2 regions of the Longicatena sp. 210702-DFI.1.196 genome follow, and region 1 is predicted to be linked to the other one. Evidence: a T-box and tRNA genes for the amino acid it is inferred to sense, from the RefSeq annotation. Region 1 holds a T-box; the other holds one or more tRNA genes.

Region 1 (4,325 bases):
TATTTGGAAGTGAAAGGTCATGGAGATGGTTTTCAAAATGGGTATGCCATTGTGCGTGAGGCAGGGCTTAGCCGGGTGATCAATGAAAAAGGGGAAACGCTAAAGCAGGGGAAGGCGCATGATGAAATGTCACGCGTTGGCAGGCTGTTTCAGCATTGTACACATGCGGTATGTACGCTGTACGATATGAAGGGAGAAAAGGTGCTGCAAGGAGGTGTGGATGAAAGCTTTGTGTATTTGGATGGTGAACCGGAAGGGGTACTGGTGAAGGAATCGCCTTTGACGGAAGGAATGCATACAACATCTACCGTGTATGATTTGCAAGGCAAGAAGCGAACACAGTTTGCGGGCATTAGCAGTGGATCTATGTATGGAGTCTTATATAAAAATCATTTTGCTTTCTTTACACGCCAGGGTTATGGCAAAACAGGAAAGATGGGATTGCTGAGCATGGATGGCAAGCATGAAATCACACCACGTTATGCTGCGATTGGAGAACAGGATGATTATTATATCGGACGTTATGCGGATGGGCGCAGTGAATTGATTGAGAAAGATACATTGGCTATCATTTTGCAGATGGATAAGGATGTAGAACTTTCTTTGACGTAGACGATATATTTACGAATAGTTGTATTTAACGATGTATGGAAATGAAAAAACACAAGTTTTTATGTGCATATCCACTTGTCCATTTCCATGTTTTCAAGGTTAGCGAAGAATGTAAAGGCTTGCAGAAATGGGAATTTTGTAACAAGCAGAAAAAGCTTGGGAAGGGCTGTAAAAAAGTGTATAAGTGAAAGAATTGTCAATTGACAAGAGAAAGGATAATACGTATAATAAGGGTGTTAAAAGGAGGACTTTGAAGATGACAGTAAAAGTTGCTATTAATGGATTCGGACGTATCGGACGTCTGGCATTCAGACAAATGTTTGGAGCTGAAGGATATGAAGTAGTTGCAATCAACGACTTAACTTCTCCTGATATGCTGGCTCACTTATTAAAATACGACTCAACACAGGGACGTTATGAAAAAGCTGATACAGTAGTAGCTGGTGAAAAATCAATCACAGTTGATGGAAAAGAAATCACTATCTATGCTGAAGCTGATGCTAAAAACCTGCCTTGGGGAGAATTAGGTGTTGACGTAGTATTAGAATGTACAGGATTCTATACATCAAAAGCGAAAGCAATGGCTCACATCGAAGCTGGTGCTCGTAAAGTTGTTATCTCTGCTCCTGCAGGAAATGACTTACCTACAGTTGTTTACAACACAAACCACGATGTATTGAAACCAGAAGATACAGTTATCTCTGCTGCTTCTTGTACAACAAACTGCTTAGCTCCTATGGCAAAAGCATTAAATGACTTAGCTCCTATCCAGAGCGGTATCATGTCAACCATTCACGCTTACACTGGTGATCAGATGACATTAGACGGACCTCAGAGAAAAGGTGACAAACGTCGTTCTCGTGCAGCTGCAGTAAACATCGTACCTAACTCTACAGGTGCTGCAAAAGCTATCGGTTTGGTAATCCCTGAACTGAACGGTAAATTAATCGGTTCTGCTCAGCGTGTTCCAACTCCTACAGGATCAACTACTATCTTAGTTGCTGTTGTTAAGGGTAAAGTTACAGTTGATGAAATCAACGCTGCTATGAAAGCTGCTGCTAACGAATCTTTCGGTTACAACACTGACCCAATCGTATCTAGCGATATCATCGGTATGCGTTTTGGATCTCTGTTCGATGCTACTCAGACAATGGCTATCGAAATGGAAGATGGAAATACTCAGGTACAGGTTGTATCTTGGTATGATAACGAAAACTCTTACACTAGCCAGATGGTTAGAACAATCAAATACTTCTCTGAATTAGCTTAATTCAAGTATTGTAAGAACTTAAATAGGATTGTGGCTTAATGCTGCAGTCCTTTTTTGTTGACTTCTTTTCTTTTTACACATATGAGCCAAGCTTGTCTACTAGCGTTTTCATATTAGAGCTCTATGAAAACCATGATAAATATTATAAATGTTGAGGAAAGCACTTTTTAAATATTGTGAAAAGGTGTAAACTATAAGCATTCGGAGGTGAGATGGATGGCATTACGCATGAAATTAAATACCAATGATGAAGGAGAAACAAACGAACTTGATGATTTGGATGAACTCGATGCTGTCTATGTGAATAAACTAAAAGAAAGCAGCATCCAAGAAGATCTATTGGAACAGTTCAAAGATATTACGAAGCTTTTAGATGAACAAAAAGGGAAGAGTTAGTATTGAACTCTGGCCTTAAGCTTGTTATACTATAAAAAACTGATGACAAAGGATGAGTACTTGATACCATTGTGGCATAGCGATTTCTGGATGGTGGAAGCAGAAAGCATAAGGTAACAGGGAATGCCCCTTTGAGGGATTTTTCGATAAGTAGAAAAATACGTGACACGGCGTTATACGTGAAGAGTGGAAAAGCATATTTCAAGCAAAGTGGAACCGCGTCTAAGATAGGCGTCTTTGCAGTCGAAGTGCTTTTTTTATTGCTAGGAGGTAAGTTATGAAGCTATTCAATAGTATGAATCAGACGATCGAAGAGTTTAAACCAATCCATGAACATGAGGTCAATATGTACGTATGTGGCCCTACCGTATATAATTATCCTCATATAGGAAATGCCCGCCCCATCGTTGTTTTTGACACACTGAAAAGAACGTTTCAGGCATTAGGATATAAGGTGAAAATGGTGTCAAATTATACCGACGTAGATGATAAAATCATCAAAGTCGCAAAAGAATGTGGAGTTAGTGAAAAAGAGATTACGGAAAAATTTATCAAAGCCTATAACGATGATCGTCTGGCATTGCATGCCATGATGCCAGATGCAGCGCCAAGGGTTACAGAAACGATGGATGCCATTATTGCCTTTATTGAACTGTTAGTGAAAAAAGGTCATGCCTATGAAATTGATGGAGATGTGTATTTTCGTGTCAACAGTGTGGAAAGCTATGGGAAGCTGTCAAATCAACAAATCGATGATTTGATGGTGGGAGCGCGTATCGATGAAAACAGCAAGAAAGAAAATCCTTTGGATTTCACCTTGTGGAAACGTACGGATGAGGGCATTCAATGGAATTCCCCATGGTCCGTTGGAAGACCTGGCTGGCATACAGAGTGTGTTGTCATGATCAATAAGGAATTTCATGGAGAGCATACGATTGATATTCACGGCGGTGGTATGGATCTGAAATTCCCGCATCATGAAAATGAGATTGCACAATCAAGAGCGGCTTATGAAACACCGATTGCGAACTATTGGATTCACAATGGAATGGTGAATATCGACGGTGAAAAAATGAGTAAGTCACTAGGAAATGTCATTTGGGCTAAAGACATGATTGAAAAGATTGGCGGCAATGTATTACGCTGGGTATTCTTATCGGCACACTATCGCAGCCCTCTGAATATTAACGAAGAGGCCATTGAGACAGCGAAGAAGGAATTGCAAAAGGTACAGACTTCTTTAAAACAGGCGTATGTAAAGCTAGCTCTTGCGGATGTGGAGATTACAGATGAAGCAGAAGATACTTTGCTTACCCCATTCATGGATGCAATGCAGGATGATATGAATACGCCAAATGCCTTTGCAGCTTTGTTTGAGACAGTGAAAGTCTTAAATCAGACGATTCGCCAGCGGGAAGTTGATTTGACTTTCTTGCAAAGAATTGTCAAAACAGTGGAAACGATGTTGGATGTGTTAGGAATTGAAAATAACCGCTTGATCTTATCCGATGAGGATAAAGAATTGCATCACAAGTGGAAAGCTGCAGTGAAGGAAAAAGATTTTGCTACGGCCGATGACTATCGTGCGCGCCTTATCGAAAAGGGTATTCTGTAATGGAAATACAGGAGTATAATGGCACTTCCTTGGCTTACATGGGAGATGCTGTGATGTCACTGTATGTAAGAGAGCTGCTATTATCGAAAGGTTATCAGAAATCCAAAGACTTACAAAAATTCAGTGAGGCATGGGTCAGTGCCAAAGCACAGGCAGGATTTTTGAATCAATTAGAAACCGAGGGCTTTTTTACAGAAGAAGAATGGGCTATTGTCTTACGTGGCAGAAATACCAATCCTAAAAGTAAGGCAAAAAATGCGGATGTTATCACTTATCGCAAAGCTACCGGCTTAGAAGCTGTTTTTGGCTGGCTGTATCTGATGAAAAAAGAAGAACGGCTTTTACAGCTATGGCAACGCATTGTTGCATTAGGAGATGTAAAATGACACAATATGTATATGGTAAAAATGTAGTAAAACAGTTGCTGCAGGA
Region 2 (4,325 bases), on a different contig from region 1:
GCTCAAGAAAAAACAAAGAAGGATTTGCATGTGTTACAGGCTTTACAGGGAAAGACGGTTATTTTAGATTGTGAGGATTTTGATTACATGCTGAATTCCTATAACGAGAAAGCAAAGGTGCTGGAGGTTACGAAGGAATGGATACGAGTGGCTTATACAAGAGGAAAAAGCAATACTTTTTTCAAAAAAGAAACATTGATAAAACTTATTGATACAAGGGCTATCCATGGCTTTATGATCGTGGAGGAAGCAGCATGACAATATTTTTATTGCTAATCATCCTTGTGTTATTGTGCTATCTTATGAAAACAGTGACACATGGGGAAAAGGAAAAACAGACTGTAAAAGATCAACCATCATTAAATTATCAAGCCATATTGCCGCAATATCTTAAGAAGAATTGCTCGATCATCTTAAAAAAACCACTGGCATCACTAGATGCGATGTATAGCATTGAAGGTGTTTTATGTGATTTAGATGATGAATGGTTGTTAATAGAAACCATGACAAAACGAAAAACAATCGTGCGCATGCTGCGTATTGATACTATACAAAGTATCAAAGAAATCATAGATTAAACAAGAGTTGCACATAAAAAACAAGCGATGGCATGCCTATCTTACAGGAGGAAGTAGTATGATAAGAAAAATGGAAGCTATGGACCATGACGTTGTTATGGATATTTGGCTACATGGCAATCTAACAGCGCATTCCTTTCTATCACCTACCTATTGGAAAAAACAGTATGCGATGGTTTCTCAAGCCATACAAGAAGCAGAGGTATATGTATATGAGGAGAATGGTGCTGTTGTAGGGTTTGCCGGATTACAGGATACGTATGTTGCGGGTATCTTTGTAAATGAAGCAATGCAAAATAGGGGCATTGGAAAGAAGTTAATGGATGAATTAAAAAAACACAAAACAATTTTACAATTGCATGTATATGAAAAGAATGAAAAAGCATTGCGTTTTTATCAAAGGGAACACTTTGCTATTTTAGCAAAAGAAAACGATGCAGAAACGAATGCTCAGGTATATCACTTGATGTGGAAAGCATAAAAAAACCATGCAAGCATATGAAAAATGATGTTTGTCTGCATGGTATAGGAAGCATAAAGCAAACGACTTTATGCTTTTTTTTGAAATGGTAAAACATAAAAAAAGCCTTTTTGCAAAGGCTAGTTCGTATGTTGGTGGGGAAGGCGGGACTTGAACCCGCACGGGATTAACTCCCAACGGATTTTAAGTCCGTTGCGTCTGCCTATTTCGCCACTACCCCAAGTAATGGAGGTTCCGATCGGACTTGAACCGATGATCACAGAGTTGCAGTCTATTGCCTTACCACTTGGCTACGGAACCTTATATTTATTTTTGATTGCCCCACATCATCGGTGCTATAACATTATATAATAAAATACAAAAAATGCAAGCAGAAATTTAAAAAAAATTTAATTTTTTTCATGAGAAAATAAATAGATGTGCAAAAATAAATCCATAGCTCCTTTTATGATGGAGGAGTTATGGATGTTAGCAAGAACTAGTAGAGAAAGGCAACTTCCGTTTTTACCCAATCTTACTTTACCATCTGTATGTGAAAGATAAACTTATGAAAATTGATTATCTAATGGATAGCAGACGGTAGGATCAATATACAGATAATTTACATAATGATAGCGTATTTTTGGATGACCATCGTGAAATATCTTATAGAATGCATAATAATCACTGATATTCAAATCATCCTCTAGATAATCAGACGCATGAAAAATCATCGAGAGTTTTAATTGTTTGACTACCTTTGCGAAATAAGCGGTCATATGTTTTACATCAGAAAAGGTTTGTTCATTATAAGCGACTCCCATATCTTTTTGAATAGTATCCATATGTAAATACACGGTATTGGTGATGGAAAGCTCAAAGAATTGTTGAATCACTTCACGTATGCGATTGATCTCTTCTTGCTTATCGTATTGATTTAATGGCCGCAACTGTTGGGGGTTTTGCGAAAGCGGTAAGGTCAAAGATGTTGGAATAAGGTACATATCCATAGAATCATCTTCCTGCATACTGGCTACCATGATATAAGGAAGATGCTTTCCGGTGATGAGGATGTTCTGCGTATCTTTTGCGTGTACAGGTGTTAAGATAAATAAAAATAACACCATGAGAAAGACTGTATAAATTTTTTTCATAGGATTACCCTCCTTCTAAGGTTAGTATGTATGCTACGATGGTCTTCATGCAAAAGTAGATAAGGGATTTTTCTTATCACGAATCTCAATCTGAAGGCATTCGCTATGAGCTTGCTATTGCAACAATTGTTCTCTAGGAAGATCAAAAAAGCGTTTTCATTATTATGGATTGTTCAATTTATGTAAAATCATTGGAAGTAATATGAAGTAAAATTAAGAATTAAAAGGTTGATTTGTTCATTTTGTATGCTAAAATGAATATAACTTGAACAAAGGGAGGATGTGGAAAGATGAGGAAGGCAATCGTGGCATTGTTTTTAATAACGGCAATTCTGTTGCTGAGCATTCGTCAGGAAAGAGAAACCATCATTATTTATTCTTCCATGGAACAATTTCGTGGGGAAGAATTGCAAAAACAATTGAATGAACAATTTCCTGATCTGCATGCCATGGTGATGTATGTGCCAACCGCCAAAGCCGCAGCAAAAATCTATGTGGAAAAGGATCAAAGTGATGCCGATATCATCGTAGGATTGGAATCCAGCTATATGGAAAAAATCAAAGAGGAATTAGCGGATATCAAAGGTTATAGCAAATTATCTTATCTGCGTGAATTACAACCGGATAAATTTGATAATCGCTATGTAATCTGGGAACGTCAGGCAGGGGCTTTCATTATCAATACCGAAGTTTTAAAAAAACACCATCTTCCTATTCCGACAACATATGAACAGCTGTTAGATCGCAAATATTATAATCTTATCGCCATGCCCGATCCGAAATCCAGTGGTACCGGCTATTTCTTTTATAAGAATTTGGTGAATACCATGGGAGAAGCGAATGCCTTAGCATATATTGATAAACTGGAATATAATGTGAAGCAATTTAGTGAAAGTGGCAGTGGACCTATTAAATTATTAATACAGGGCGAAATTGGAATCGGTTTAGGGCTGACTTTTCAAGCAGTAAATCAGATCAATGAAGGTTCACCATTTCAAATTGTCTATCCGAAAGAAGGTTCTCCATATTCATTGACTGGCACTGGCATGATGAAACATAGCAGCAATGATGCCGATGTACAACGTGTATTTGATTTTATCATAAATGATTTTCTATTATATGATAAGGAACATTTCTCACCGGAGCAGATCTTGCAGCATCAAAAAAATACAATACCCAATTATCCGAAACATATTCCTTATGCGGATATGACGGGAATCGAAGATATACATGAAAAAGAAAGGTTGTTAGAAGTATGGAAGTACTAAAGGATGCAAAACTCATCGTTAAAGATCTATATAAAAACTTTGACGGAAAGGATATTTTAAAACATATCTCCTTTGCTGTAAAAGAAGGAGAATTCTTAAGTGTATTAGGACCAAGTGGCTGTGGAAAGACAACCTTATTGCGTATTCTGATTGGTTTGGAGAAACAAGATGATGGTGAAATCTTATTAGACGCTCAAGATATTTCACATTTAAAGCCAAGTGAACGTGGAATGGGCATCATTTTTCAAAACTATGCGTTATTCCCGAATATGAGTGTCTTGGAAAATGTGGAATATGCCTTAAAACTGCGTGCTGATTTGAAGCAAAACAGTCGTAAGATTGCTCTGTCCACCTTAGAGGCAATCGGTATGCTGGATCAGATTGATAAACGTCCTTCCCAATTATCCGGTGGGCAGCAACAGCGTGTAGCGATTGCCAGAACGCTTGCCTTAAATCCTAAGATTATATTATTGGATGAGCCTATCAGCGCATTGGATGTCAGCATGCGCGAGGTCATGAAAAAGGAATTAAAGGATATTCAGAAAAAATTTAACTCGACAATGATCTTTATTACCCATGAACAGGAAGAGGCCTTTTATTTATCCGATCGCATCATGGTCATGAGTGAAGGCAATATTGAACAAATCGATACACCGAGAAATATTTATGAACATCCGGCAAATGATTATATCAAAGATTTTGTCATTGCTCATTTAGATAGTAAGTTAGCATCGTTGTGTGTGTGCACAGGGAAGAATGTTTATGAAAAATAGAGGCTTTCGCGCAGGTAAGCTGTTGGTGCTCATCTTCTTATGTTTTTCTGTATTACTGCCTCTTTTCACTTTGTTTTTTCATATTGATGGAG

The links. A T-box is a leader RNA that pairs with one kind of tRNA and senses whether it is charged. The one in region 1 lies ahead of cysS (cysteine--tRNA ligase), so its partner is inferred to be a tRNA-Cys.
Region 2: it encodes a tRNA-Cys, which carries the amino acid that the T-box ahead of cysS (cysteine--tRNA ligase) is inferred to sense. The anticodon was not compared.

The regions. Positions count from the first base shown of each region.
Region 1 covers NZ_JAJCPX010000007.1:54,195-58,519, reverse strand. Annotated here, with positions in the region: gene LI241_RS05025 (WG repeat-containing protein) at 1-612, shown strand, start outside; gene gap (type I glyceraldehyde-3-phosphate dehydrogenase) at 869-1,882, shown strand; gene LI241_RS05015 (hypothetical protein) at 2,099-2,278, shown strand; T-box leader at 2,312-2,520, shown strand; gene cysS (cysteine--tRNA ligase) at 2,556-3,893, shown strand; gene LI241_RS05005 (Mini-ribonuclease 3) at 3,893-4,279, shown strand; gene rlmB (23S rRNA (guanosine(2251)-2'-O)-methyltransferase RlmB) at 4,276-4,325, shown strand, end outside.
Region 2 covers NZ_JAJCPX010000022.1:29,500-33,824, forward strand. Annotated here, with positions in the region: gene LI241_RS10065 (helix-turn-helix transcriptional regulator) at 1-258, shown strand, start outside; gene LI241_RS10070 (hypothetical protein) at 255-578, shown strand; gene LI241_RS10075 (GNAT family N-acetyltransferase) at 637-1,059, shown strand; tRNA gene LI241_RS10080 (tRNA-Leu) at 1,192-1,279, opposite strand; tRNA gene LI241_RS10085 (tRNA-Cys) at 1,286-1,359, opposite strand; gene LI241_RS10090 (hypothetical protein) at 1,605-2,192, opposite strand; gene LI241_RS10095 (extracellular solute-binding protein) at 2,483-3,460, shown strand; gene LI241_RS10100 (ABC transporter ATP-binding protein) at 3,448-4,233, shown strand; gene LI241_RS10105 (ABC transporter permease subunit) at 4,223-4,325, shown strand, end outside.